One region of the 'Nostoc azollae' 0708 genome, then DNA from elsewhere that is predicted to be linked to it. Evidence: predicted binding sites of a transcription regulator. Region 1 holds the regulator's gene; each other region holds the start of a gene.

Region 1 (7,753 bases):
TGTATCACTAGTCTTAGCAATACCAGAACGGCTAACTAGGACAACATCATTATTGTGAAGTATAGGATTCGTTTCGTCATTAATTCCCTTTGAGAAATCTATTTTTACTACCCGTTTACTAACAGTGCCATTGGGGTTGAGACGAATCAAATCTACAGCAGCACTACTAGCCCTAGCATCATTGAAACCTCCAGCAGCCAGCAAAGCCTGATTTAAAGAGCTATTAGGTTGTAAAGCTGTTAATCCAGGTTTTTTCACTTCTCCTACTACCCCAACTTGAATAGTTGCAGGTGACAAAGTAGTGGTAGCTAATTGGGTCACTTCTGCTGTGTTAATCTCAGTTGCTGTGGGGACTACAATTGTATCTCCATCTTGCAACACGACATCTTGATTGAGATCCCCAGTTTGCAACAATTCCCAGAGATTAATATTTAAAGTTTGTTCTGAGCCAATTCTTGTAGGACGACGGATTTTAATACTCCTTACATCAGCTTGTGATGTAATTCCTCCGGCTAGTTGAATTCCCCGCATTAAAGTTGGTAAGCCACTTCCAGGGGCTACAGTACCTGCTTCCGAACTAGAAGAACCTGGTGTCACCAGATAAGAACCAGGACGGTAAACTTGTCCTGTAATAGCAACTGTGCGAGGTGCGTTTTGACTAGCTGCATAGTTAGCAGCAAATAAATTTCGGGCTTCAGCAACGTTGAAGTTCGTGGCGGTGGGTACAACGATTGTGTCTCCATCCCGTAAGGTAATATCTTGGGGTATCTTACCTGTTTTGGTGATTTCTTTTAAGTTAAAACTAATAACTTGTTCACCAGAACGTCCTATTTTACGGCGTAATTGTACTTTGCTTACATCTGCTGCTAGTGTTACCCCTTGGGCTGTAGTCAGCGCAGCTAATACGGTCGGGTATTGTACACCAGGATTATCGCCTCCACTTCCCTGTAAGCTGAGAGTGTAAGATCCTGGTCTTGTTACTTCTCCGGCTACAAAAACATTAATAGGACGAGATGATAACAAATTCACGGAAATCAGGGGACGTTTCAGAAAACGAGCATATCTTCTGGCTATTTCATCTGCTGCCTGTTCTGTTGTTAATCCCAGAACAGATATACTGCCAATTAAAGGCAGATTAATCGCACCACCAGGGGGAACTTGGTACTCACCTGTATATTCTGGTACTTCAAAGACATTGACGCGAATGCGATCGCCACCGCCTAATAAGTAATCTGTGGATATGGTTGACGCTGCTGATAGTTTTTGTGTCTGGGCTAGGCTGAGAGATGATAAAGCAATATTAACTGTTGTTAATAAAACTACAGCTGTAGTTGAATGACTGAAAATTTTCCACAAATGTATATTAAGCATATTTACCTGAGACTCTGAGACTAGGATCTGTAAAGTATTGTCTAAACATTTTACCGTTGACTATACTTAATTATTCAAGTTCCCCAATACTGTTATTTACCTAAGTAATCTTGATTTTCCGGATCTAATTTAATGAGGCATTCAGAATTTTGAGTGAAGCTAATTTAAAGATGAACTAAGTGACATAAATTAATTCTTTAAGATTAGTAGAGCAAGTTTCATGACAATAGTCAATAGTTAAGAATCAAAGTTTATATTTAAATTGCCAATACTTTGCTGGTTTATACAGTCATCCTCTAATTAATATTTATTTATCAATATGACATCTTGAATTAACTCTTAAATTAAATTAAGTAGATAAAACTACTTTTAGTTATTTAATTTAATTAAGGTGATAATAAGAAGGTTGTTTGTAGTAGAGTTTGGGCAAAAATTACTGCGTACAAAGTGGTTTTTATTATAGGTGTAAAAAAGTCAATTCTTTGTTTTCTCTCCACATCATACAAACTAGTACCGCAAGGCAAAAGTCAAAAGCCAAAAGCCATATTTAACTAACTATCAACAACAGGGATGAATACTTACAATGGGGAGTTTTGTTTTTGGATCTGTTGGATAAAAAACTCTTCTAAAGATTGATGAGTTAAGTTTATGGTGATGATTTTACCTCCCATCAACCGAAGACTAGCAAGAAAATCGTAGTAATCATCTTGTAATATGCCGTGCCAATCACCACTAGAATCAAATTCTACATCGGGTATCCTTTGTTTGAGAAGTTCTGTATCGCCTCCTTGACCCTTAACATGATATGTACTTTGGGTATCTAAGAGTTCATTGAGAGAACCAGAGCAAATTAATTCTCCTCGATGTAGGATGGCTATGCGATCGCAAATTTGTTCTACTTCACTCAACACATGACTGTTGAAAAATATTGTCTTACCCTCAGCTTTGAGTGCGAGAATAATTTGTCGCATTTGGTAGCGTCCCAAAGGATCAAGTCCAGACATGGGTTCATCCAGGAATACTAAGTCTGGATCATTGATTAATGCCTGCGCCATAGCAATACGCTGAAGCATACCCTTAGAATAACGCCGCATTTGTTTTTTGCGAGCGTCAGCTTGGGATAAACTGACTAACTCTAGCAATTGGGTAATGCGTTGACGTTGCACTTTCTGGGAAATTTGGAATAAACCAGCAGCTAATTCCAAAAATTCCCAACCGGTAAGATAGTCATATAAATAGGGATTTTCAGGTAAATAGCCAATACGTTGCTTGACTGAGCGATCACCTAGTGGCTTACCTAATAATAAACCTCTACCAGAAGAAGGACGGATAATTCCTAGTAACAATTTCAACAGTGTTGTTTTACCAGCACCATTAGGGCCTAGCAAACCAAAGGTTTGTCCTGGGTAAACTTGTAAAGAACAGTTTTTGAGAGATACAACTTTTTGATTCAGCCAAAAACCAATGCGATAGACTTTTCGCAACTCAGAAGTTAAGACTACTGGTGGTTGATCTACAGGATTCAGTTGAGGTTTAGGGGTTTCTACAACAGAACTCATGGTGGTTAAATGACGAATTAGTAGCTGGGTGTGATTAATTACAGGTTAATCAGTAAAACGATAATAACCAGCACTACTTGCTCTGTCAATGATCGGTAATAGAGTAACTTTTGGATTTTCACACTGGTAAATTATAATACTCCCTTAGAGCTAGGAATAGTCTCAGCACGACGAGGATCTATTTCTACAGCCATTCGCATAGCTCTAGCAAAAGCTTTAAAAGTTGCTTCGATAATATGATGGGAATTAATACCATCTAGTTGGCAAATATGCAAGGTCATTTGGCTATGGTTTACCAAAGCTACAAAAAATTCCCGCACCAATTCAGTATCATAAGTTCCTACCCGTTGAGTAGGAATTTGTAAATTATAGGTGAGGTGAGGCCTTCCAGAAAAGTCTAAAGCCACCTGAATTAAAGCCTCATCAAGAGGTGCAAGAAAATTACCAAAGCGGACAATGCCTTTTTTATTACTTAGTGCCTGATGTAAAGCTTGACCCAAGGTAATACCCACATCTTCATTGGTGTGGTGGTCATCAATTTCCCAATCACCTTTGGCTTGGATATCCAGATCAAACAGCCCATGAGAGGCGATTTGATGCAACATATGATCCAAAAAAGGAATCCCGGTAGCAGCCTTGCAAATGCCTGTACCATCAAGGTTAATGGTGACTTGGATATCAGTTTCCCCAGTAGTGCGGTGAACTGTAGCAATGCGGTTGTTAGTCATTGGTCATTGGTCATTGGTCATTGGTCATTGGTCATTGGTCATTGGTCATTATTGGTCATTAGGAAAATTACTTCCCCATCCCCTCATCTCCCTCATCTCCCTCATCTCCCTCATCTCCCTCATCTCCCTCATCTCCCTCATCTCCCTCATCTCCCCTAGTCCCCAGTCCCTATTACATACCCATAATTTCATATCCTGCATCTACATACAGGATTTGCCCAGTCAAGCCGCTGGCTAAATCGCTGCATAAGAAAGCTGCTGTATTACCAACTTCTATCTGAGTAACAGTACGACGTAAGGGGGCAATTTCTTCAACGTGATGAATCATATCCAGAATACCGCCTATTCCTGAAGATGCCAAAGTGCGGATTGGTCCTGCGGAAATACCATTAACGCGAATATTTTGGGGGCCAAGTTCTGCGGCTAAGTAACGAACACTTGCTTCTAATCCAGCTTTGGCTACACCCATGATGTTATAGTTAGGAATTGCCCGAACAGCACCCAAATACGTAAGAGTAACGATACTACCACCCTCTGTCATCAAAGGTTTAGCAGCACCACTTAACTGAACCAGTGAATAAGTGCTAACTTCCAAAGCTTTATTGAAACCAGAACGAGAGGTTTGGCTAAAATCTCCAGTTAAGTCTTCTCTATTAGCAAAAGCTAGACAGTGAATGAGGATGTCTAGTTTTCCCCACTGCTGACGTACAGTTTCAAAGGTAGCTTGAATTTGCTCGTCATTCTCGACGTTACAGGGAAGGAATAAGCTCGGTTTAAGTGGTTGTACTAATTCTGCTACTTTTTTCTCGAATTTGCCTTTTTCATCTGGCAAGTAGGTAATGCCCAAGTTAGTACCTGCTTGATGGAGTTGTTGGGCAATTCCCCACGCGATGGATCGGTTATTGGCAATACCTGTTACTAGAGCATTTTTTCCGGACAGATTCAGCATACAAATTGTTAATGTGATCAATTATTAGGAGCATACTAGAATCTGAGCCTATTTTGAGTTTGTTAGGAATGTGATTTTGAAAAAAACAATTAAGTACTCTTGATCAACTGGGTAACCACAATGCATGAAAATAGATATTTCTTTGAGCCCTTAAGCTTTTCCTCTTACCCCGTACCTTATTTTCAAGTTAGGGTATTGAGTACAACAAATTTTCTGCTCATTGATTAAGAAGTTATAAAGATATTGGAAATTTTTACCCAAAAAAACCTTTTTAGTTGAGCCTCTGAAACTACTTATCAATAACTGCTGGCTAAAAATAACAAGAATTAGGTATCATGATAAACAAATAAAGATAAAGTAGTAGATTTGAGTATAGGAAAAAACAGAAAGGTTGACGGTGCTTTCTTGATTTTTCAGGTGTATTCTTAGGTAATCAGTTTTTATTTTTCCGGCATTGGGTAGGGGAAGGGAGATGATCGTGACACAAGATAAAGCCCTAGCAAATGTTTTTCGTCAGATGGCAACTGGAGCCTTTCCACCGGTTGTGGAGACGTTTGAACGCAACAAAACGATCTTTTTTCCCGGCGATCCCGCCGAACGAGTTTATTTTCTTCTCAAGGGTGCTGTGAAGCTTTCCAGGGTATATGAAGCAGGAGAAGAAATAACGGTGGCACTGCTACGGGAAAATAGCGTTTTTGGTGTGTTGTCATTGCTAACGGGTAACAAGTCAGATAGGTTCTACCATGCAGTGGCATTTACTGCTGTAGAATTACTGTCTGCACCAATTGAACAAGTTGAACAAGCATTAAAGGAAAATCCAGAGTTATCAATGTTAATGCTACGGGGTCTTTCTTGCCGTATTCTCCAGACAGAGATGATGATTGAAACTCTTGCTCACCGAGATATGGGTTCTAGGTTGGTGAGTTTTTTATTAATTCTTTGTCGAGATTTTGGTGTACCTTGTGCTGATGGGATCACAATTGATTTGAAGTTATCTCATCAGGCGATCGCTGAGGCAATTGGTTCTACTCGTGTTACTGTCACCAGGTTACTTGGTGACCTGCGCGAGAAAAAAATGATTTCCATCCATAAGAAGAAGATTACTGTACATAAGCCTGTTACCTTAAGTAAGCAATTTACTTAAAAGTGAACAATTTTATGACACTCGTTTAAATCCACCACCCATTGCTTCAAGGCGTTGCTGGTGGATTTAAATCCACCAGTTCATAGTTGATCACTGTTCTCTATTCATGCTCTGTAATCACAACTGGGGGAGGAAATTGGCACAGATGGTATTTCGAGGGAAAATATACACAGTCGGAGGTAATTTAAAAATTGATTATTTTCTGCTTTTGCCAAGCTCCTTTCCCCCACAGACAATGCTTGAAAGTAGTAGGCTGTATCTGGAAGCATTATGCCTCCGGCACACTACGTGAACGTTAGTTAAAAGATGGCCACCGGGTACATCCTGATAGCAGCTATTTTGATTTTGGGAGGTGTGATTGCTACAGTGGGCGATCGTATCGGCACACGAGTTGGCAAAGCACGCCTCTCACTATTTAAGCTGCGTCCCAAAAATACGGCAGTGCTGGTAACTATTTTTACTGGTGGTCTAATTTCTGCCTCAACCCTAGCAATTTTATTTGCTGCTGATGAAGGATTGCGGAAGGGCGTCTTTGAGTTAGAGGATATTCAAAAAGACCTGAGAAACAAGCGAGAACAACTTAAAACCGCAGAAACGGAAAAAAGCCAAGTAGAAAAACAGCTGACCGAAGCTAGAAAAGAACAAACTCAGGCACAACAAGATTTACAAAACATTAATCAGTCTTTACAAGCTGCCAATGCTAAACAACGCATAACACAAGCTCAACTCAACCGCACCATTAGTCAACAAGCTAAAACCCAAGCTCAACTGCAAGGTACTCAAAGCCGACTTGGTGAAGTAGTGATACAGTATAAACAAGCTAGAACTGAACTACAAACCCTTTATAATCAACGTCAGGCATTGCAAACAGCAGTTGAAGAATTAAAGACAGAACGGCAGCGACTATATGCAGAAGCGAAAAAAGCGATTGACGAAGCAAAAACAGCTATTGAAAAACGCGATCAGGAACTTGCTAATCGCCAAAAAGCTATTGAAAAACGTGATCAGAAAATTGCTAAATTAGATCAACTAATTCAAAATCGTAATCTAGAGATTAAAAAACGGGAGCAAGTAATTGCTACTAGGGAATCTCGTCTCAAAGAATTGGAACAACAGCAAGATTATTTAGAACAAGAAGTAGCAAGGCTGGAAAAATATTACCAGTCATATCGTGACCTGCGTTTAGGTAAATTGGCTTTAGTTCGTGGACAAGTTTTAGCTGCTGGTGTGGTACAAGTTAATCAACCTACTGCGGCTCGTCAGGTACTAGTCCAAATTTTGCAGGAAGCTAACCGCAATGCCAACATTGAATTAAGCGAACCTGGTTCTAATCCTGGGAATGCAGAACTATTGCGTGTTACTCAAGATAGGGTTGAGCAACTAATCAATCAAATCGACGATGGAAGAGAATATGTAGTGCGAATCTTCTCTGCGGGTAATTACGTTAGGGGAGAAAAGCAGATAGAATTTTTTGCTGATGCTACGCGCAATCAATTGGTATTTTCCACAGGTCAAATCCTGGCTACAACTGCGGCTGATATGAAAAACATGACATCATATCAATTAAGGCAACGGCTGGACTTGCTGATTTCTGCTTCCCAATTTCGCGCTCGCAATGCAGGAATTATCGAAACTGTACAAGTAGAGGGTACTTTTCTGCGCTTTTTCGCCCAATTGCAACAGTCTAATCAACCATTAGAAATTAAAGCTATAGCTGCGGAGGATACCTATACCGCTGGACCTTTAAGAGTGAAATTAGTGGCAATTTTCAATGGTCAGGTTATTTTCAGCACTTAAAAAAAATTAAAAATTAAAAATTAAAAAACTCCTACCTATTCCCTGTTCCCTTTTTCCAATGACTAATACACAACCAGCAATTTTAGGGTTTGATCCCGGTCGAGATAAATGTGGTGTAGCTGTGATGGGGGTAGATCGGCAACTGTATGATCATCAAGTAGTCGCTGGGAATGATGCGATCGCTCACATTGAGATACTACGGCGA
Region 2 (7,753 bases), 2.2 Mb from region 1:
AAAACTGCTGCATCCTTGGCACTCAACTGCTCTTGCTGCAAAGGTGTACTGTCCCAAGAAACTGCCAACAAAGCTCCCGCCATACCTGAAACCATTGCAATCCCACCCATACCCACCACAAACCATAGCCAACGCCCTGATTTTGATTTACGAGAGGTTTTACTTCTGGTTTTCGCTTTTGCTGATTTATTATTTTCTGCTGATGTTCTTTGACTAGTCACAAATTCCCTCACACTGACTGATACAATACCGTAAATTTGCCGAACCAATATATGTAGACAAACCAGACTTTAATAGATAAATCTTAATTAATAGTGCTGATTTTTTATGATCTTGGGAACTACAAGACCTTTACCCGGATTTCGATTTATCTGTTGACAATCCGGAGAGGTTTCTGGAAGTATGGCAATAATAAACCAGATTTGATCATATTGCTTATGGATTAACTCTAAAGTTGTGTATCAGCAATAAACATCTTAACGGGCTAATCACTTAATAAATGAAGATTTAATATTTACGCAGTATGCGTTCGGCAAAACTGCTCAATCCTGGTAAACGGTAAGACTTTCCTTGGATAACACGGAAAATTAGCCAAATGCTCACCAAAAAGTAACCAGATGTGAAGAAACTGTTAAGAATCAACAAACGGATTGCCAAAAAATCGGAACTAGCTGCCCCAGATGATAACAAAAAGTATCCCAACATCCATGTAAAACACAAAGTAATGGACAGACGACTTACTGCCAATTGTTCCCGGCTACCTTGACGGCGATAGAGAGTCCAGAGGGAAGGGAAAAAGCCGAACACGGGAATTAAGTATAAAAGCAAAAGTTTGTTAGAGGTAGCTGTGTCTTGAGGATGTAGGTAATTGTCCATTGGTGGTAGATTGTGCATGTGGTGGGTCTACTTATAAAGTAGAGGAATGAAAAAGACTCATATAGTTAGAGATAATAGTCTGTAAAGAAGAATTTAACTGAGTTCTATTTAGTTTTATCCCCAATTATCTAAAAATGCAGACACGCAAGCTACTCGACTGGTGGCAAACACTTACACCAATAGCGCGAATCGGGGCGAGCGCGCTATTCGCTCCTCTATTAGTTCTCAATGGATGGGCGATATCGGCAATTTTCAATTATTTTCACTCTTTGATAGCTATTTTAGTCGGAGCCTCAGTTCTAGCTTTTCTCCTCAACTACCCAGTTAGTTGGATGGAAAGGCGCGGTGCTAGGCGAGAACAAGTTGCTATCTTAGTATTTTTATTAGCTTTGTCCATTTTATTGGCGCTGGGTGTCACCCTCTTTCCTCTAGCCCTTACCCAAGCCCAACAACTTGTAGCCCGCTTACCAGAGTTGATTGACTCCGGGCGCTCGCAGTTAATGATTTTAAACGAAAAAGCCGAAAGCATGGGCTTACCAATTAATCTTGATGCGATCGTGGTGCAAATTAACGATCGCGTCAAGGGACAATTACAAGCCATAGCTGGACAAGTTTTAAATCTAGCAGTTGTCACCGTCACCAGCTTGTTAGACTTTCTGTTGACAATGGTGTTAACCTTTTATCTATTGCAACATGGTGGTGAACTCTGGGAAAGTTTAGTAGAATGGCTACCCACAAGATTTCGTGAACCCTTTTCTAGAACCGTACGCCTCAGTTTCCAAAACTTCTTCATCAGCCAATTAATACTATCTATCTGTATGGCATCTGCCCTTATACCCAGCTTTTTGTGGTTAAAAGTGCCTTATGGGTTATTGTTTGGCTTAACCATCGGTATTATGGCTCTTATCCCCTTTGGCGGTTCTGTAGGTATTGCTGCCACAACTTTATTAGTATCCCTCCAAGATGTTTGGATGGGAGCTAGAGTCTTAGCCGCAGCAGTCATAGTCCAACAAATTTTAGAAAACTTAATTGCACCCCGAATTTTAGGGAGTTTTACGGGTTTAAATCCCGTTTGGGTGCTAATTTCCGTCTTAACAGGAGCGAGAATAGGCGGACTTTTGGGTGTAATCGTAGCGGTTCCCTGCGCTGTTGTCATTAAAACAATAATTAGCGCCATTCGTCCTCCAGTAATGCGTCATGATCCCGAAGAATCCTCATCAGGAGAAATAGTTGCACCCATGACACCAGAAGAATCTGCAAAAGCTGAAGTGAACAATTCCCTTAGTGTTTCTGATAACTTAGCTTGAAAATTTTGGATTTTGGATGCAAGTATCTACAATTTAAAATTACAAATCCAAAGTTGAAGAGACAAGCAAATTTTAGATGTTGTTTTTTGGAAGTCCCTTAGATTCACAACTACGTAGAGGAGATTTAGTCATCAAATTGTTATTATTAGCAATTTGCGAACATCCAAATAAACTTAACATCACAACACTAGCTGCGGCTAAAACGTAGCGTCTACCCAAACTAACTCCGTAGCGTCTCTGTAAGGAATTTTCTTGCACAGCACTAAATTTGTATACGTTCATCTATTACCTCATTCGTTGTTTTAGCTATCCATCAAATTAGAGGCTGATTATGTGTCAGATGTTCACTATCACATTCATTTACCAGCACAAAAACAGTTGACCGTTACAGTTGTGGTAATAGATAATGAACCACATCCTAATTTTGGTTTCGTGTGATCGCGCATTTCTACAAAACACTACACTAACAAGATTTCGTAAAACTAAACGCAAAAACTATTAATTTAGTTATATTAGTGAATAAAGAGCCCGTAAATTCCCAGAAATATTAAAAAAGTTAGGAGTCCATCCTGAAAGTTTGATGTAGAAAATTGGAATATAAAATCTTAAACATTCAGCTAATGCCTAACGGCACGCTACGCGAACAGCTATAAGCAGTCAGGTATTTTTGGCGTTAGCCTGAAATACCTATTTGATAATTAACCAATTTCTCAAACATTCTGACTCCTGATTCATGAATTCTTACCATCTAATTTACAGGCACAGTCCACCAAGCTAAAGAATATGCTTGAGTTAGTTTATTGACTTTTTCTTTAAACTGGACCCGAATTTTATAATTACCATTAGCAGGAATAGGACAGAAAATATGCTCTACATTATCTATTTTACTGACAGAACAACAAGTAGGAACTTCAGTTGTGGGAGCGTCTGCTTTCACTAGATCAAGGTCGAGATTATTTAATCCCTTATCTAGAAAATTTTCATTCACATCATATTCCTGATTTCTATTTTTATCTTCTAATTCCACCAATCTATCCCAAGTTAAGGTAATAGCTACAAAACTATTGTGTTTTAAGGGTTTAGCTAAACTATATTCCACAGATGATGCAGTATTAATAGTATTGTAATCCCAACCAATTGCCGGGATAGAAGTTGGAGGTTGCCATTGACCAGGAAGAAATTGTTGATAAGCACGAAAAGCATTTAAATGCCCTATCCCCATTTGATCATCAAGGGGAATTCTTGCATCTTTGTAAGCATCAGAAGCAAACCAATGTCGATTTTGTTTATCAACTAAAGTCCTAGTCATACCCAACGATAAACCATCACCTCTATCTTGAATTTTATCGGCTGAATTTAATAATACAGCTTTCATAACTTGATGATTTCGAGCATCAATAGTCCAATTTGGTTGTTTAATTCGTAGTTGTCGGTCAGCAAATTCTTGTAATAAAGCCACAGTCGCTGTAACATGAGGTGCTGCAAAACTCGAACCTGTAGATTTATTCAACTTGCCATCAGGATTCAGTAAAGGAATATTACTACCGGGAGCAACTAAACTGATTGATCTGCGTCCACCAATATTAAATTCCTTACCAACTAAGTGATCGCCCACTCCTTGATTATTACCTGCTAGATTAGAAACATGAACCTTATTAAAAATCCCTGCTCTTGGGGATGAAAAAGCCACGTTAATTCCGTTAAAATTATCTGTAGGAATCGGAATCCCACCTTTGCCTTGGTTACCTGCGATTGCATACACCACATTATGAAACCGACTCGACCAGTCAATACACAAAGTTAGTAAAGCTTGACCATCCAAAACAGCCTCTGGTCTGGGGTCACGGTTGAAAGGTTCACCAAAACTAAAGTTAATAGCGCGAACATCACCGCTATTTTGTAAAGCTATATGTTGTGTTGATAAACACTCTTCCCATTGACCCATATTTTTCGTAGAACCGACAGCAGAAGAATATAGCCTTGCATCTGGTGCAACTCCCGGCCAAGCTTTATGGTGACTTACCATCAGCCCAGCTACATTATAAGCATGGGGATCAACACCACTATTTGACTTAGCTGGTGTAGTGCCTAAAAAAACAGCTACAGGAGAAATCGCACGATTTTTAGACACGGCTTTATCCAAGCCGAACATACCAGGACGACCAATTTCTACTTGACCGATAGCGATTTTGCTACCAGTTAAATTGTAAGGAGGTTGATGTAATTTCAGCACATCAATACCACCGCTTCCTAGAGAACTGCTAAACTGCACAGATGCCAGTACTGGCAGAGTCAAACAGGAAACACCCAAACCGCAAATTATCCAGATTTTGTTCATAGTCAGTTTTTAGGCAAGAGGCAAAAGAAGGAGTTTTATAGAAAATTTTGAATTCTACTTGAAATTAGAATAGATTTCTCCATATTTTGTTACAATGCTTACAGACGAGGACGCTTAAGAACCCACTAGCCATGACCCAAAACCCATCTAAAAAGCCTATAGTTATATCTCCATCTATCCTATCAGCCGATTTTAGCCGTCTGGGTGACGATATTCGCGCTGTAGACAAAGCGGGAGCAGATTGGATTCACGTCGATGTAATGGACGGACGTTTTGTACCTAATATTACAATAGGGTCTCTGGTTGTGGAGGCGATTCGTCCGATTACAACCAAACCTCTAGATGTCCACTTGATGATTGTGGAACCAGAAAAGTATGTAGAAGGTTTTGCTAAGGCTGGTGCTGATATAATTTCTGTACACGCTGAACATAACGCTTCACCTCACCTCCACCGGACTTTGGGACAAATTAAAGAACTCGGTAAACAAGCTGGAGTTGTGCTTAACCCTGGTACACCTTTAGAATTAATTGAATATGTACTGGAACTGTGTGATTTAGTGCTGATTATGAGCGTTAACCCCGGTTTCGGTGGACAAAGCTTTATTCCTAGCGTAGTTCCTAAAATTCGCCAACTGCGTCAAATGTGTGATGAACGCGGTTTAGACCCTTGGATTGAAGTTGATGGTGGATTGAAAGCCAATAATACCTGGCAAGTTTTGGAAGCAGGAGCTAATGCTATTGTAGCGGGTTCTGCTGTGTTTAATGCTCCTGATTATGCTGAGGCGATTAAGAATATTCGTAACAGTAAGCGTCCCACACCAGAATTAGCAGCTGTTTAATTTAGTCAGATTTAGTTTCAATTAGATAGAGTGACAAAAAAAGTAGGGTGATTAATATTCATCCTACTTCTTTATTTTAGACTGGGGAATAGGGCTATTTTGCCTGTTTACTAGAGAAATATGCAACAATAGTTATATGACCAGGGTTTATCTAGATATCGGTATTTATGATCGTCCATTTGACGACCAAACAGAGCCCAAAATATTTCTAGAAAGACAGGCGGTTATTTTAATTTTACAAATGGCAGAAGTTCAATAAGAGTAGTAGTAGACGAAAATATTAGAACCAGCGCCAAGCAATTGGAAAAACAAGGTATTAAACCTATTGATGCACTTCATTTAGCTTGTGCAGAAGCATATCAAAGTTATTACTTTATCACTTGCGATAAAAGATTAATTAATCATTGTCAATATTTATCACTCAAAGTAATTAACCAAACAGATTTAATTTCGGAGATAGAAGATGAGTATAAAAGTGATTAACGAACAAGAAAACTTACAGGAAGTGATGCAGGTTTTGCTTGCTCACTTAGAACCAGCAAAATTAATGAAATTTTGGGCAGCTTGTAAAATAGGTGAAGGGGATGATTTACAACTGAAAGAAAACCTATTTTCTGAAGAAACACTTGATAGCTTATATGACAAAATTCAAGAGTATCAAAAGTCTACTGGTAAATAATTAACGGTTATACATAAAAATAAATAGCTCTGTAATTCTCTAACTTTTATGACTGTAGTTACTGCTCAACGCTTCACTATACCTGAATATCAACGTCTAGCGGAACTCGGCTTCTTTAGAGAATATGAGCGAGTTGAATTAATTAAGGGTGAAGTCATACAAATGACTGCAAAAGTTACACCCCATTGTGTTTGTGAAACACTGTTCTGTCAGGAATTGATTCAACTTTTACTAGGCCGTGCTATGGTCAGAGGACAACAGCCTATTATTATTCCTGATCATAGCGAACCAGAACCAGATTTAACCATTGTTTGTAATGTCAATGATAATTATCTTTCAATCCATCCTAAAGCATCTGAAATTTTACTTTTAATTGAAATTTCTAATTCTATTTTGAAATATTACCAAGAAGTGAAATTACCTCTTTATGTAGAAGCAGGCATTTCTGAGTATTGGATTTCTAATTTAATCAATCATCGTTTAGAGTTTTACAGTGAGCCTTGTCAAGGTTATAGAAGTAATTTTGATTATCGTCGCTCGGAAATTGATTTTATTGCCTAATGAGTCTGTTAAATTTCCTGATTTCGCTGATTTAGTTTTGGACTCATCTAAGGTATTTCGTGGGTAAATAATGAACATCCGAAAAAATGAACACATCTATAATAAATAAGCGAACTTAAAAAAAAAGCGAATTACACTTAACCTAAATGGGAGAATAAAATTATTCAAACCCGCAACTTTAAGAAAAATGTTTTTATTTAGCAAATTACTCAACCTCTATTGAGGTAATATACCACTTGAAAATTTTTTACCGAAATATTTAGTTTGTTTTTTGAACTAGAATAAAGCCATTTTGATTCATTGGTTAAAATCTCATTCAATTATTAATGATAATAGTTATTCTACAATACAAGTTTCATCTCAACAAAGATAAAAAAGACTACCAAAGCACAGTGAAAACAGTATAGTGACAGTTGATAGCAACAAAACATTATTATGAACAAGATTTTTACCTGTAGTCATTACCATTATTATGGTGTACAGTGATCATTGCCCACCCTTCATAACTATACATTATTACTTCCGACTACCCAACCATTTAGCTGCCGCAATCCCAATAATTCCTGCCACAATAGGATTACTGAGAAAGTTGATAATTCCTGGTTGTTCCGCTAACACTTCACGGAGAATATCAGGATGATGATGATAAGCAAAAGATGCAAGATTACTCACATCATCAGCAGTCATACGGTTAGGGTTGTGAGTGGAAAGATTTAACTGTTGTTGTAAACGATTTTCGTCCATTCCTCTTCCTTTTAATTGTTTGAGAAAAGCCCGTGCAACATCATCCCGTTCATTGGGTTTAATTTGAGAAATTGCCTTTTGTAATTCAGGCTCCACTTGACTAGGAGGAATGCCTTCTGGATGTAAAGATTGACTAAATAATTGCCGACGTTGATCTATTGTTGTCCTTTGAGCAAAATCATCAAAAGTTTCATATTCATTTGTAGTATCGGCTGGCATATTATCCAAAGATTCGATATTTCCGTGAGCCAAATCTTTCATGATATCGCGTTTATATTTTTTACTACTTCTCACGTGATTTCTCTCCTGGTTTATATTTTTTACACAATCCAACTTTATTTTCTTTATTTTGAACTTTCAATAACCTCTTTTAGCTATACCTAATTTGATTTGTCTGAGCAATATAATC
Region 3 (7,753 bases), 2.2 Mb from region 1:
GGTTGGACAATATAATTTAGAAAATCTTTTGGCTGCTGTTGCTGCTGTTTTACATCTGGGTTTAGATTTGCAATTGGTAGCAAATGCGATTTCTAAGTTTACTGGTGTTCCGGGAAGGATGGAACGGGTGCAAATCTCTCATAATAAGGATGTTAGCGTGATTGTGGATTATGCTCACACTCCTGATAGCCTGGGTAATTTACTGAAATCAGTTCGTGCTTTTATACCTGGAAGAATAATTTGTGTGTTTGGTTGTGGGGGCGATCGCGATCGCACAAAACGTCCGAAAATGGGTAAAATTGCGGCTGAACTTGCTGATATAGCTGTCGTGACATCCGATAATCCCCGCACTGAAGACCCAGAAAGGATTATAGAGGATATTTTGGCGGGTATTCCTGATACATTGCAACCAATGGTAATTTGCGATCGCGCTACGGCGATTCGTGCTGCTATCCTGGAAGCTAAACCCGGTGATGGTGTATTATTAGCAGGTAAAGGCCACGAAGATTATCAAATTCTGGGTACTGAAAAAATCCACTTTGATGACCGAGAACAAGCACGGGAAGCTCTACAGGCCAGAATCTCGATTTAAGCATAAAACTGTTGAAAGATGAGAAGCAACCAGAAATCAGTTAGATTAACTAAAGAGTTGCCAAGAATTTAGTTCCTGAAAAGTCTGCTTGATTTGAGTCATTAGAGGGACAAATATGCCAAGAACACAGAAAAATGATAACTTTGTTGACAAGTCCTTTACCGTTATGGCCGACTTAATCCTCAAACTGCTGCCAACCAACAGAAAAGCTAAGGAAGCATTTGTATATTATCGAGATGGGATGTCAGCCCAGGCAGAAGGTGAATATGCCGAAGCATTGGATTACTATGAAGAAGCCCTGACTCTAGAGGAAGATACCAACGACAGGAGTTATATATTCTACAATATGGGGTTGATTTATGCTAGTAATGGTGATCATGATAAAGCTTTAGAATACTATCACCAAGCTGTTGAATTGAATCCTCGTCTACCCCAAGCCTTAAATAACATCGCTGTGATTTATCACTTCAAAGGTGAAAAAGCCAAGGAAGAAGGAGATAACGACGCTGGAGAAGCACTGTTTGACCAAGCCGCAGATTATTGGGTGAGAGCAATTCGCATGGCTCCCAATAATTACATTGAAGCCCAAAACTGGTTAAAAACCACCAGGCGATCGCAAATTGACGTATTCTTTTAACTAATTGGTGATTGGTAATTGGTAATTGGTAATTGGTAAATAATTATTATTCTATTCACTATTATCTCTTAACTGTCACCTACTCCCTACTCCCTACTCCCTACTCCCTACTCCCTACTCCCTACTCCCTACTCCCTACTCCCTGACAATGATAGATCGTGAACAAGTCCACAAAGTCGCTAATCTGGCTCGGTTAGAACTGACACCAGATGAAGAGGAAAAATTTACTACCCAACTCGGTACTATTTTGGAGTATATCGAGCAACTCAGTGAACTTGATGTCACTGATGTACTTCCTACAACCAGAGCAATTGATGTGAGTAATATAACACGAGAGGATAAATTACAACCCTATCCTGATATAGAAGCTATCCTTCGCAGCTCACCTGAACAGGAAGGTGAATTTTTCAAAGTTCCTAAAATACTCAACACTGACTAAATAGCAGTTAAAATCAAAATTTCTGTGGGGTGGAAAAGATTCCCGCCCTAATTTTTACTGATTAGATTTGATTGTATGACCCTACAAAAAAACCTGCTTTCGCAGGCATAGACAGAACAAAACCATGAACTCTAAAGATTTTACTTTAGCGCGTTAGCTATAATAAGCCTGTTCCGCTTCTAATTGACGAACTAGCTTGTCGTCACCTTTAGCTTTGGCTACTTCTAAACGGTGTTCTACGCTTTTTTGAATATTCTGTCTGTGTGCTTCGTCGGCTCTTTGAATTGATTGTAGTCTATTGCTACTCATTGCCATAACCTCTTTATGTTTATTTTTATGTCATGTATAACATAACATGTATTTTGTAGCTGTTATTACAGAAGATAATAAGATTATCTATATTAATAATCAAGGCTTGTTTCAGGAACAAATGATTAGATCAAAAATCCTGACTTTATTGAGCGATTTTGGCGATAAGGATGTATATGTAGGGGTAATGAAGGGAGTAATTGCTCAGATTAACCCATATTTGATCTTAATAGATTTAACGCACCAAATTCCAGCGCAAAATATCGCCGCAGCTAGGTTTTGCTTGATGAATGCCTATGATTATTTTCCCAAGGGTACGGTACATTTAGCCGTAGTAGATCCGGGGGTAGGTAGTCAAAGGAGAGCGATTGCCCTAAAATTAGAACAAGGCTATCTTGTCGGACCCGATAACGGCATTTTTAGCGGCATAACCAGCAAAAATCAGATTATTACAGCAATAGAACTTACAAATCCTAACTTTTGGCGCACATCCGAACCTAGCAGCACATTTAATGGAATAGATATCTTTGCACCAGTAGCAGCGCATCTAGGAAACGGTGTTTCTCTGCAAGAATTAGGTACAGAAATCAATCCCGAAACTGTGGTAATGGATATTGGCGAATGTTGGGAAACGACAAACGGTGTAACGGGTTATATCCAATATATAGATCACTTTGGCAACCTAGTCAGCAACATTCCCGCAAGTTATGTAAAAGATAAAAACTGGTGTGTGCAAATAGCGGGTTTGACCATACTAGGATGTGCAGCTTATAGTGATGTGGAAATTGGTGAAGCCCTAGCCTTAGTTGGTAGTCACGGTTGGGTAGAAATTGCGATTAATAGCGGTAATGCACAGATAAAATTACAAGTTAATTGGCAAGATGGGTTAGAAGTCTTGTTTTTGCAGTCTTGCTAATTTATACTATGCGAATTAGAGGTATTGGCAGAGAGGGAAGTTTCGCGCAAAGGAAGAAAGGAGGAAATATGCAGAGAAATACATAAAAGCTTTTGTAAATAGGAATGTCAGCCTATTCTATTTGGGATAACCCCTCAACATATATTAGACCTCTTGCAGAATTAATTTCATGTTATAATAGTAGGTTTTCTTTGTTCAAGCCAAAAGTTAGAGTTACACGGTTATGTTTGAATTAGCGATCGCAAAGAACACCAAAAATACATAAAATCTAAAACTCGCTATCATACCACATAAACAATTTTGCAAGAGGTCTATTGATCGTACACTAGCAGCGGAACCATTGCATAAAAAAATAGTGCGTTTAAGTTGGGCTCTCTATATTTGTGGGTGGTGTTGGTTTCTACATATTGATTATTAATCAATTCAGTCAACATGACATCCTGTAAATCCTTAAATTCTGTCAATCCTGATTCAGACAAGAATACGATATAATTTAGATAAATCCCGCATTGAAAAAAGATAAAAATATGCAAATTACCATCAACATTCCTGAAGATATAGGCAACCAATTACAGGAAAACTGGTAACACTTACCACAAAAAGTTTTAGAATCTGTAGCAATCGAAGCTTGTAGCAATCAAAGCTTATAGAAATAAAATCATGACTTCTATACAAGTTTAAAAACTTCTGGAATTTCCTTCACTATGAGAAACTGAATATTCTTTAAAAAGATCTCAGATTTCTGTATATGATTCCCAGGAATCTTTAAATAAAGATACTCAAAGCAAGACTTTATGAGAAGCTCTTCAAGAAATTCAGCAAATCTGTATTGAAGAAGATTATTTTTTAGAAACGCCCTCTCGTCAAGACCACCCCAATCCCTTTCATTAATAGCGACCATGACATTTTTGTGTGATAATAATATTAATTATTAGTGAACTTGCCAGACCTCAACCTAATGCTGGTGTTTTAATCTGGATACAGAATTTATCTTATATAAATAAATATTAGTGTAATTACACTAGAAGAAATGTGTTATGGTTTAACCTCAAAACCTAACCCGAAAATGCAAAATTGTTTTGATAATTTTATCAAAAAAAACTGCCAAATATTGCCTATTGCCGATGAAATAGCTAAACGCTGTGGTAAACTACGAGGCCAACAAAGATTAACTGGTAAAACTGTCACCTAAGCATAACCGTCTTGGGAGGATACACTATTGGAAGATACACAAGTGATAGGAGAATATAAGGATAAACAAGTGTGGATTAGCAACCATGAACCAGGATAAAAGAACGGCTCAAAGCCTGCTTAGAAGAATAGGCAACATTGTTATATGAAGAAGCAGACAAAAGTCAGATAACAGACTTGGAAGGCATAGAAAAAATAGTAAGGAGTCAAATATTAGAAGTGGTAAGTCCAGAAATAGCCTTTTTTTTTATTGAAGAAACAACCGGAAGGAAAGTAGGTAAGACTAGGAAAGTCAAAACCTTGGTAGGAGAACTAAAACTAAAAGCTAAACAGTTGAAGAGACTGGGTTTGAAGCCAAGAAGTCGATTAAGTCCATTACTTCAAAAGTGCTGCTTGAGGCTATCAGCTAAGAAAGGAATCATATCAAAAAGCAGAAGTTGAAATTGAGGCATTAACAGGAGTAAAAGTTGGCTATAGGAGGCAAAAAAAACTAGTTGTGGAAGAAGATTGGGAGCTACCACAAGGAAAACAAGCTGTCTGTGAAGTGAGTATAGATGGTGGAAAAGTACGACTAGGGGGCAAACACCACAAGCAGGCTGGTACTGGCGAGACTATAAAACCCTTCGTCTACAAGGAATTTATGATGGCGCATTTTTTGATAACAACCAATCATTAGTTGATTATGTTAATACCCAGTCTTTGGTTAACCCCCTTGTGTGTTTGGGGGATGGTCATGATGGAGTTTGGAATTTAGTTAAAGAGTTTGGAACTGAAAAATTCAAACCTTTGGAAATTTTGGATTGGTATCACCTCAAAGAGAATCTTTATCAAATTGGTGGTTCTTTCAACCGTCTCCAAGCTGTTGAGAGTTTATTGTGGTAAGGTCAGATAGAGCCAATTCAAGCCTTATTTAAGAATTGTCGAGGCAAACAAGTTAAGAAGTTTTTCGACATAAGCGAAAAACATCCCACTAGCATTATTAACTACATCTACTACCGAGCTAAACAACTGTGTTCTATTGGTTCTGGATCTGTCGAATCTGCTATTCAACAGATTGGAACAAGGATTAAAATTTCTGGCCCACAGTGGAATGTTGAAAGTGTCTACCAAATCCTTTCCCTTCCTTGTGCTTATCTCAATGGTTTGCTTCCTATTTGAGTTTTTCTGCCAAAACTCTATCCTCCCGATAGATTATTGGTGCTACTGCTTAAATACACCAACTAACTTGAGTCATGGGCAATATTCGTGATTTTGACAGTTGTGGTATTCCACCTTTAAACCCTTTTACTTAATCCCAATAATTTGAGAATAAATCCTGTAAATCCTGATTCAGACAATTTATGATATGTTCGCGTCAGGGTTGCGTAGCAATCCTGACGCGAACAAGTCAACCTACTGAATTTCTAAAGATTGAATCATCTTTTCTACTTCTGATATTTTGAGGTTTCAAATCTCGATGAATAACATTTTGATTATGAATAATTACTAAAAGCCACATTCCGCACTTAAATAAGTGCCATAAGCAAACTACATTTACAGGAAATTCAGAACTATAGTTTTTAAAACTCCACATGAAAATATAAATTATCCACGTCAAAGTTCCAGCTTTCTTATTGGGTGAGAAAAGCTAGTTAGACAACAATGTTTAATTGGAATTTTTGAATCACTTATGAAAATACAAGACTATGCAATAGTGAATTAGAGATTTGAAAACTAAGGAAATAAATAATACTTTTGACAAGCTGTAGGTAGAATTGCAAAATTCGACAACGTTCGTCTGTCAAGTTCAGAATCCTATGAACTCCTTGTGTAATCAGAAAATGAATCCCTTGAAAACATACGCCAGTTGCTGCCTCTTTCCGAGGAGCTTCCCTAATCAAGTCGGGGAACCAGCCCAAGGCACTGGCTCTGAAATATCCAACGTAAAGTAGGGGATTCTATAGGTTTATTCAGTTGGTTTTTAACTGTCGCTTTTTGCGTCTTTAACGAGATTCTTAATTGTCTTTGTCCCAGATTATAAACCAAAAGACACAATGCCATTAATATCATCATTGTCTCTACTCTTTCTCGCTCTTTCACAAAAAGACTATGGTCGAAAAATAACGGGTCTTTGATAAATATAAATCCTCTTTCTGTTGATTGCTATTCTCTATATATTCTCAATATTTCTATGGTTCCTAATTCCCTTGTGTCTAAAATATTCGTTGCTAAAATAAATCGACCACAAGAGTTTATGATGTTGGGTGATTAACTCCTGATTTTCTATTAGTTTACCTCTTACTTGATACACTACTCTTTGTCATTTATTTAACCTGTCGGTAATTTATAAGTCCGATATTTTATCATATTTCAATTTTGCTGCCAGTTCTTTAATTTTTAATTCTGCTAAGGATGTCTGTTCAAATTATTCTTTGACTAATCTACCGACTTGTTTACTTTACTGATTTTTAGCAACTCCTCTTGAATGCTTTGGGTTAATTTCTGTAAGTCTGCTTTTTTTCTGTCTGCACTTTCTACTGATAGCCATCTTTGCTCTATTCCCTCATAAGATACTTTTTCTGCTTGATAGCTATATCCTTTGATTTCACTTGGTTTCAGTTCTGTACTGGTAAATAATTTGACCAAGTTTTTGGCTTTTTCAATGGATAAAGGTACTCAACTTATCCATTTCATGTTCGACATTAATTTTAAATTACTTTCGCTATATAATGCACTATCAGCCACCATTATACTTTCGAAATCTATTTGTTTGTCATACTCCACCAAGATTTGAGCAAATACTGCTTTATCTGATTCATTTCCTGATGCTCCTCTAAAAAATACGGGTATATCTCTGTCACTACTTACTATTAAATCTAATATACATTGTTTTAAGTCTGGACGATGGTCACGAGAATATCCTTGTGTGATATTAATCGGATTTTCTCGGTTCATTCCTAATTCTTGTCCTAAATTATTGAGACAAAAGACCTGTCAGGAAAATGAACTTGGTGTGAAAAAAATGGTAGAAGGGAATTTTGAGGGTGTACCAAAAGGAAAAATCCACTAAATTAACTATATTCAAGAATATCCACATTGTACAAAACAAATACTGGGAATAACTAACCATCAGTTTCAAGACTTGTTAGCCCAAGGTGAAATGCAGCATAAACAACTTCAAGGTGACATAGAAAGTAAAAAGATAGGTATAAATCAGAAAGGAGGAGGGGGGAAAGGGAAACTAGAGATAAAAGAACAGTTATGTCTATCCTTATTCTCTTGGAGGAAAATGCCAACATTTGAGGTTTTAGGTTTGTATTTCGGTATATACAAAACAGAAGCAAAGGAGATATTTAATTACTGGCTAGAGATATTACGAAATGTTTTCCCTGCTAGTCTCCTTAAACAGCTAGAAAAACATAATAGCGATTATGCCATGGCGATAGAACTATTGACGGAGTTTCACTTAATAGTGGACAGTATGGAACAGCCATGAGGAATGCCTTCAGATAATCAGGAGCAAAAAAAGTATTTTTCAGGTAAGAAGAAAGAAGCAGCACACATTTTGTCAGCTTACCAGAAGGAAAAGATATTCTCGATGTAGAAGTAGGAGAAAAAGCCCAACCAGTTATATTAGCTTATTTCGAGAGCAACAAGAAAAGTTCCATAACAACCAAATGTTTGAAGGAG
Region 4 (7,753 bases), 670 kb from region 1:
GTGGGATTCCACCTTACGCAGAAGCATTATCCCTCTACCTTAGTAACCCACATTCCGCACTTAAATAAGTAGCATAAATAAACTACATTGTAGAGGCAATTCAGAACTAGAGTTTTTAAAGATCCAGTAGCCATGAAAATAGAAATTATGCACATCAAAGTTCCAGCTTTTCTTACACAATCAAAAAGCCAGTCAGACAACAATGTTTAATTTAAATTGTTCAATCACTTATGAAAATACAAGACTATGCGATAGTGAATTAGAGATTTGAAAACTAAGCAAATAAATAATACTTTTGACAAGCTGTAGGTAGGAATTGCAAAATTCGACAACGTTCCTCTGTCAAGTTCAGAATCCTGTGAACTCCTTGTGTAATCAGAAAATGAATCCCTTGAAAACATATGCCAGTTGCTGCCTCTTTCAGAGGAGCTTCCCTAACAAGTCGGGGAACCCGCCGAACCCACAGGCTCTGAAAGATCCAATAATTATTGTCCTAGATTACTTAGGCAATTACTATACTCTCCATGCAAATGCAATGAGGTTGAAGCTAAATGGGAATATTTGATTGCTACTCCATGTTTTTTTACCACTTCTAATACCAAGTCTAAATGAGTGTAGATAGAACTGTAGAATAAAGAACATGGAAGATAAAGACTCATGAGGAAGCAATGGCACGCCCTTTCAATCTAGAAGTTCAAGAAAGTGCTGAGTATTTGTCAAAAAGCCTGAAAAATGCGCGGACAGCATTAGACAAAGAACGTTTACAAATGCTGTGGTGGATAAAAACAGAACAAGTAACCCAGCATCAAGAAGTAGCCGAAGATTGGGCAGAGATGGGTCAACAATAACAGGATGGTTACAAAGGTATGGAAAAGGAGGACTATCTTCTCTTTGAGAGGTAAAAACTGCGCCTGGGGCAACTCCTTTAATACAAGGTGAAATGCTATCACAACTAATATCAAAGTTAGAATCCCCCCAAGGGTTTAGCAGTTATAGGCAAATTGTGGAATGGCTAGAGCAAGAATGGCACGTCCAAGTCAAATACAAGACAGTTTACAGTTTAGTGCCCTACAAACTAGGGGCAAAATTGAAAGTACCTCGACCCATCAGCTCATCACAAGATGAGCAAGCTATAAACCTTTTTAAGAAAACATCCCCCTTGCCTTGGTAGCTTTAGAGAAACTATTGGGTGGGGGAAAACGACTGAGTTACCTGTGCCAGGATGAAACCAGATTAGGTTTGAAGACCGAAACTGGAGGAGTGAGTGATTACGGCTCGTGGTGTTAAACCTGTAGTGAGGGTGCAGTGGCCACGAAAAGCATTTTGGCTTTATGGAGTTGTTGAACCCACCTCTGGATGGCATTTTTGTCAGGAATATCCTCATCTAAACAGTGAAAATTTTCAGAAATTCTTGGATGTCCTATCTCAAGAATTAGGTTCTGATATGGCATTAATGCAGATGGATCAAGCTTCTGCACACCAAGCTTTGGCACTGTCTTGCCCTGAAAATATTATTCCCATTTTTCAACCATCTCACTCTCCTCAACTTAACCCCATCAAGCGATTATGGCAGTTTATTAAACGTCAGTTCAAAGGTGAAAGTTCCTCACATCTCGACCAATTGCGTCAGCAAGTTCAACATGAATTAGCTCAATTATCTTCTGAGATCATCTCCTCTTTGACCAGTTATGATTTCATCCTTGAAGCTCTGTTTCACCAAGCTTTATTCTGTGCAGCCTCATAGAGAATTAGTATAAGGCAATTATTAGGAATAATTTAGTTAATCCATAATATTTGTATAGCTTATCCATTACTCTCCCTATTCTATCATCATTTAAATCTTCGCCTTCAATTCCCACTCCTAATCAATGTTATATGGTTTTTTCCTCAAAAAGTTGAGGAAATAAATATAATGGTCTCCATAGAAAACCTAGTCCATAATGATTGCTTTGACTATTTCTCCTGTATTCACTTTCTCTCTACTATCTATTCAGAATATCTCATTAATTTTTTCTACAATTCCTATCTCATCTATTAGAGATGATTTATAAAGTAAATGTTGAGGAGACAAGAGGAAGTAGCATAATTCTAGTCATAAGAGCATATATAGCCCCTTACCTCATTTGTGTTAAACGCTCATAATCCTTGCTTAGACGATGATATTGGTTAAACTACCCAAATGTTCTTTCTACTACCCAGGGTTGTGGTAAAACTTTAAATTCTTGCTCAGTAGGTCCTATGACTTCAACATGAGCTTGAATCAGGAACCAAACTGCAAGTGCAAATTTATCACTGTCATAACCGGAATCAACCCATAAAACTTGGACTTTTTCCAATAACTCTGTGGGTTCCTCTAGCAGTTCCATTAGTGCATAGGCAGCAAGTATTCGTTCTGGGGCATTCGCTTCACTAACAACAACTTTCAACACAAGTCCCAGGCTATCAACTAAAGTTTGCCCCTTTCTTCCTTTTACCTTTTTACATCCGTCAAAACCATACACATCCCCTTTTTTTGGTCAGTGTTGACCGACTGACTGTCTGCAGCGAGCGCGGTAGGTTGTGTTGATTTACCTAATTTCGAGCGAACTTGACCACCCAATGTATGGTTGAATTTTTCCCAAACCCCCTGGCCCTGCCATTTACTGTAATAGCTATATACCGTTGACCTTGGCGGGAAGTCACCTGGAAGCATATTCCATTGACATCCAGTTTTCAAATGATAATAGATGGAATTACATATTTCACCCATATCTGTTGTGGGTGGATGCCCTCCTTCTTTGGCTGGTGGAATCAATGGGGCCAGGATTTCCCAGTCCATATCAGTTAAGTCTGTGGGGTAAGACTTTCGTTCCATCAGTAGCTATGTAAATACACTACATTTTATGTATCCTATCCTTCCAACATTCCTTTTCTACTCCCCTTTACATTTACTTTATCAATAGCCTCTTATTCCTGCTATTATTCCCAAGTTATCCAAGTTCTTACTCTCAAACTCTTCTTTTTGGTAATTCATATTTTTGGGGGTTTTTACTTAGTTTAGGCTCATTAACATTCATTTTCTCATGTTCTCTCCTGAATTTATTGTCAATACTTACGAGTTCTAAGTTGTTGCCAATTTTTATTGTATTGTCTATTTTCTTACTATTTAAATTATGTGTTTACTACGGTAAGGATTGAGGTGGTGGGGTATTGATAAGTGTGATAGGTGAGTCAGAATATAGCACTTATGGAAAAGAGGCTGGGACTAAAACTAGACAGAGAGATATTGAAGCAGTTGGGAACAGAGCAACTGGTAGAAATCATTATTGACCAGGGGAAAAGTATAGAGAACCTAAGAAATAGAGTAGTAGAACTGGAAAAAGAAATAGAGAAACTCAAAGTCAGTAGAGATTTAGAGACCATAAGATTATCCAAAGCACCCTTGGGAGACATCCTCAAAAAAACCGAGAACAAACAACAAGAGAAACCAGAAGAGAACCAGACACCAAAACGGAAACCAGGAGGACAACCAGGGCATAGGGGAAAAAGGAGAAAGGTGTTTGGTGGAGTAGATAGAATAGATTTGAGATAGTGGGACGGCAAGTGTATAGATTTGAGATAGTGGGACGGCAAGTGTGTGGATGGTGAGGTCAGGGGGAATTGTTTGGCGAACCAATAAAAATCCAAACACAACAAGTAGGGGAGTTGGTGGACAGGCCAATCCAAATAGTAGAATATGAAAGATATACGTAGATTTCCAGTGTGTGTCGGGAAACACAAAGGGCACACTAGTCACCAGATATAGTACCGGGACAAGATATAGGAATCACACAACACTTGTTGTTGTGGGAACTGGGTCAAATAGAAGTTGGAGTGGGAATATTAGTAGCTACCAATGAAGGAATAGATGGTCCAGTGGCTCAAAGTATTCATAGCCTCAAACAGTGGATAAAACAAACCCAGCCTCATATCCTTGGGGATGAAACACTCTGGGTAGTTAAAGGGGTGAAACAATGGTTATGGATTTTTGCCAATAGTGACTTCCCTTGATTTCATGGGTCTGATACTCCTTGTCCTGGCGAATTAGAATCCATTGTGGCTTCAAGTTACTCTGGTGTAATCAGTTCTGATGACTTTACTGCCTATAACGGTTATCCGGTTACAGCTCAACAGAAATGTCAGGCACATCTACCCTACCCCGTCACTTCAAGACACTAATCAAGATTCCTGGCTTCAATCACCAAGAAATTGGCACAAAATTCATGGACCTCATAGATGAAGGTTTTAAAAACTACCCTTTATTCCAACAAACCCAAAACCTTCATGAATTCTTGACTTGGCCATCCTAGTTCCAACCAAAAGTTGAATCTTCCATTCATTCATTGATCAAGCCCTAGGGGAACCTGGTAAACTCTTACCTTCCTTAGGCAATAGACCTTGATCATAATTTAGCTGAACCAAGGTTAGGTTTAGCACTGACACAACGAAAAGTCTGTGGTGGTTCTCTTTCTCTGGAGCTATTCGAACATCCTGCCAATTTATTGACGGTTATACAAACTTGTCGTCGTCAAGCACTTTCTCTAGTTGAGTTTTTTGACCAACCTATGAAAGCCATGGTTCACTCTGCTTTCCATACACCTTCTTTAATCCCTCTCCCTTAGACCTGAATCCTTACTTACTACGTAGCTCTTTGGTTTTTTTTTACACCTATACATGGACTACAAGATGAAGTGCTGAATGTGGGCTATTACTATGACCTTATTCTTTTAGTGGGAAGGGAGTATCTTAATTCTCCTCATCTCCCTCATCCCCTGTCTCTATCGAAAATTTTTCGTTAAATTTGCAGTATAATCAGAATGCCCCCTGGGGGGATTTTAGAGTGTGGTACTGTAGATAAGTAAAGTTTAGTAACAAATATTAAAAACATTGATTAATAATACATTGTCTGCTTACACTGTTGAAAACTCATCTATTGATAATAATTTGCATATTACTGAAACTAGGCATAGAGGTATTAAAGAATTGGAGTCCACCCTTTCGTTATCACCCTTCCTTCCCAGTGGAATAACTTGGAGGCAAACTTGGTTAGTATTTGTCGCAGCGATTTTTTTAGTAACCGTACCAGTATTTATAGAAGCGCCACTAGTGCGATCACTACCTACTCTCAGTTTAGTAATCACAGGATTCTGGATTTGGCTGAGTTTGACATTAATGTCACGTCCTCACACCTATCTCTGGGGAGATTTACTCTTAGGATTTAGCTGGAGTTGGTTCACAGGGGCAATTTATTGGGGTTGGTTACGTTGGGAACCCTTATGGCACTTACCCATAGAATCTCTTGGACTACCCTTTGCTATCTGGTGTTTGTGCCGAAATTGGGGCAAAGTCGGTAACTGGTTTTATCTGGGTTCTTTATTCGGCACAGTTTTAACAGATATATATTTTTATGTAGTAGATTTAATGCCCTATTGGCGGGAAATTATGAGAACAGATGCCGATGGAGCTTCAGGAATCTTAAGAAATGCTTTAGCACAAGTGCAAACTCCTTGGGGAGAAGTTTGGGCAATCATTCTGGCCTTAGCACTATTGACCGTCGGGCTGGTATCTTTGGGTAAAAAGCAAAAACATTGGTACGCCTTTGGTGGAGCAGTTTTGAGTACAATTTTAGTAGACAGTTTGTTCTTAATAGCTGCCATTCTTACTTAAAGTTCTCAGCTACTAACAATCAACTTCAAAAAAGCTCAATACTATATTTGGAAATAAATTTTTACAAAGTAAAATTTCCAAAATATCTCTAACGTGGTAATAGCCAATCGTACTAGAAGTTGCAACTTCAAATGCAGCTTAGTTTCGGTAGTTCACTAAGCTGTATATTAGTTTCTGATGACTGCTGTGTGTTGATTCAGCTATCAGCTATCAGCCCAAGCATGAAGTCAGAGGAAAAAGTACCCCATCACCCCCCAAAGTTATCACGGGGGTTGAATCAATACTCCATACTTCTCACTTCAGCCCACAGTTGACGGCGTTTAGTTGAAAGGTTTGATTTTTGTTTGATGGAAAGAGGTAGAAAAATCGTGAAAGGATTAGTACGTTTATTAACAGTGTTTAGTTTGTTGCTAGGCTGTTGGGGATGGCTGGGAACAACCCAAACAGCCCAAGCTATCAGTTTTAGCAAAATTGCTTTGCGTCAAGTTCCAGTTTTAGCAATTGCACGTCAAAATAAGGCAGATGCCAAGTTAGGAACTGAATTTGGTAAAAAAATTGATTTGAATAATACCAACATTGCTGCTTTTCAGCAGTATCCAGGGCTTTATCCCACCTTGGCTAAGAAAATCATCACAAATGCTCCTTATAAGAGTGTAGAAGATGTATTAAATCTACCAGGATTAAGCGATCGCCAAAAACAAACCTTACAAGCCAACTTAGGTAACTTCGCCGTCACAGAATACGAGCCGAACTTCAATGAAGGAGATGATCGTATTAATAACGGTATCTACAGATAACTTTGGTTGGTAATAGGTAATAGGTAATAGGTAATTGGTGATTAGTGAAAAGTTAATTACCAATTACCAATTACCAATTACCAATTACCAATTACCCATTACCCATTACCAGTAATTTTGAATTTTGAATTTATTAGATATTCCCAGGCAATTTGATGTTTTAATAGTCGGCGCTGGCGCTGCTGGACTATACACAGCACTATGTCTACCAGAATCCTTACGAGTAGGCTTAATTACTAAAGACACTATAACTTTATCTGCCAGTGATTGGGCGCAAGGTGGTATTGCTGCTGCTGTTTCTCCAGAGGATTCACCCAAGCTGCATATTGCAGATACATTAAAAGCCGGAGCGGGTTTGTGTGATGTCAAAGCGGTAAAATTTTTAGCTGAAAAAGCCCCTATTTGTATTCAGTCCTTAGTTAACTTAGGGGTAGCCTTTGACCGTCATGGTAACACCTTGGCTTTAACCTTGGAAGCTGCTCATTCCCGTCATCGTGTTCTTCACGCCGCCGATACCACAGGTAGAGAAGTAACCACAACTCTCGCGGCTCAAGTCTTGCTTCGTCCCAATATCCAAGTTATTCAGCAAGCTTTAGCTTTATCCTTATGGATAGAACCAGAAACCAATCTTTGTCAAGGAATTAGCCTGTTTTATCAAGGTAAGGTTACATGGGTAAAGGCTGACGCTGTAGTTTTGGCAACAGGTGGTGGAGGTCAAGTATTTGCCCAAACTACTAATCCGGCTGTAAGTACAGGTGATGGCGTAGCTATAGCTTGGCGGGCTGGGGCTATCCTCCGCGATTTAGAATTTGTCCAATTTCATCCTACAGCCTTGACAAAACCAGGACGCTTTCTGATCAGCGAAGCTGTACGCGGTGAAGGAGCGCACCTTGTTGATAACGAAGGACGACGTTTTGCTTTTGACTATCATCCAGATGGGGAACTTGCACCGCGAGATGTGGTCAGTAGAGCTATTTTTAGTCATTTACAAGATACAGCCGTTGATCTTGCCACTGCCCATGTCTGGTTAGATATGCGTCCTATCCCTGCTGATAAAATTCGCCATCGGTTTCCTAACATTATTAATGTTTGTCAGCATTGGGGTATTGATGTCTTCAATGAACCGATTCCTGTAGGTCCGGCTGCTCACTATTGGATGGGTGGTATTTTCACAGATTTGCACAATCGTACCAATATCCCTGGTTTATACGCTGTGGGAGAAACTGCCAGTACGGGAGTTCATGGCGCTAATCGCCTCGCCAGTAATTCTC

What was found. The regulator NtcA, encoded in region 1, controls nitrogen genes in cyanobacteria. The targets are predictions, from matches to a motif close to TNTGTANNNNNNNNTACANA.
Region 2: a site for NtcA is predicted at 4,607-4,626, ahead of rpe (ribulose-phosphate 3-epimerase). Genes of this name have one in related genera too.
Region 3: a site for NtcA is predicted at 2,030-2,049, ahead of pirA (arginine synthesis PII-interacting regulator PirA). Genes of this name have one in related genera too.
Region 4: a site for NtcA is predicted at 4,884-4,903, ahead of AAZO_RS02160 (DUF3120 domain-containing protein). Genes of this name have one in related genera too.

The regions. Positions count from the first base shown of each region.
Region 1 is NC_014248.1:1,134,556-1,142,308, forward strand. Features, by position in the region: gene AAZO_RS05150 (polysaccharide biosynthesis/export family protein) at 1-1,371, opposite strand, end outside; gene AAZO_RS05155 (ABC transporter ATP-binding protein) at 1,950-2,930, opposite strand; gene hisB (imidazoleglycerol-phosphate dehydratase HisB) at 3,062-3,658, opposite strand; gene fabI (enoyl-ACP reductase FabI) at 3,831-4,607, opposite strand; gene ntcA (global nitrogen regulator NtcA) at 5,080-5,751, shown strand; gene AAZO_RS05175 (DUF3084 domain-containing protein) at 6,058-7,548, shown strand; gene AAZO_RS05180 (RuvC family protein) at 7,607-7,753, shown strand, end outside.
Region 2 is NC_014248.1:3,316,590-3,324,342, forward strand. Features, by position in the region: gene AAZO_RS15335 (LCP family protein) at 1-221, opposite strand, end outside; gene AAZO_RS15340 (hypothetical protein) at 508-894, opposite strand; gene AAZO_RS15345 (AI-2E family transporter) at 1,011-2,183, shown strand; gene AAZO_RS30735 (hypothetical protein) at 2,256-2,465, opposite strand; gene AAZO_RS15350 (S8 family serine peptidase) at 2,932-4,521, opposite strand; gene rpe (ribulose-phosphate 3-epimerase) at 4,653-5,360, shown strand; gene AAZO_RS41490 (hypothetical protein) at 5,497-5,619, shown strand; gene AAZO_RS15360 (PIN domain-containing protein) at 5,661-5,843, shown strand; gene AAZO_RS15365 (hypothetical protein) at 5,824-6,039, shown strand; partial or broken gene AAZO_RS15370 (Uma2 family endonuclease) at 6,088-6,667, shown strand; gene AAZO_RS15375 (hypothetical protein) at 7,117-7,638, opposite strand; gene AAZO_RS15380 (hypothetical protein) at 7,715-7,753, opposite strand, start outside.
Region 3 is NC_014248.1:4,278,723-4,286,475, forward strand. Features, by position in the region: gene AAZO_RS19970 (UDP-N-acetylmuramoyl-L-alanyl-D-glutamate--2,6-diaminopimelate ligase) at 1-592, shown strand, start outside; gene AAZO_RS19975 (photosystem I assembly protein Ycf3) at 708-1,229, shown strand; gene gatC (Asp-tRNA(Asn)/Glu-tRNA(Gln) amidotransferase subunit GatC) at 1,378-1,668, shown strand; gene pirA (arginine synthesis PII-interacting regulator PirA) at 1,822-1,977, opposite strand; gene AAZO_RS19985 (SAM hydrolase/SAM-dependent halogenase family protein) at 2,099-2,893, shown strand; gene AAZO_RS39405 (PIN domain-containing protein) at 3,924-4,085, shown strand; partial or broken gene AAZO_RS20000 (ISKra4 family transposase) at 4,171-5,242, shown strand; partial or broken gene AAZO_RS44095 (IS1634 family transposase) at 5,798-7,021, opposite strand; gene AAZO_RS41680 (helix-turn-helix domain-containing protein) at 7,353-7,559, shown strand; gene AAZO_RS20015 (transposase family protein) at 7,741-7,753, shown strand, end outside.
Region 4 is NC_014248.1:463,738-471,490, reverse strand. Features, by position in the region: gene AAZO_RS33165 (hypothetical protein) at 669-848, shown strand; gene AAZO_RS43225 (winged helix-turn-helix domain-containing protein) at 941-1,171, shown strand; gene AAZO_RS02185 (transposase) at 1,265-1,744, shown strand; partial or broken gene AAZO_RS43220 (DUF4277 domain-containing protein) at 1,755-2,071, opposite strand; gene AAZO_RS43215 (IS5/IS1182 family transposase) at 2,172-2,501, opposite strand; gene AAZO_RS43210 (IS5 family transposase) at 2,471-2,854, opposite strand; gene AAZO_RS02170 (hypothetical protein) at 3,227-3,571, shown strand; gene AAZO_RS02165 (hypothetical protein) at 3,817-4,029, shown strand; gene AAZO_RS40820 (hypothetical protein) at 4,075-4,197, shown strand; gene AAZO_RS02160 (DUF3120 domain-containing protein) at 4,906-5,685, shown strand; gene psbU (photosystem II complex extrinsic protein PsbU) at 6,054-6,482, shown strand; gene nadB (L-aspartate oxidase) at 6,607-7,753, shown strand, end outside.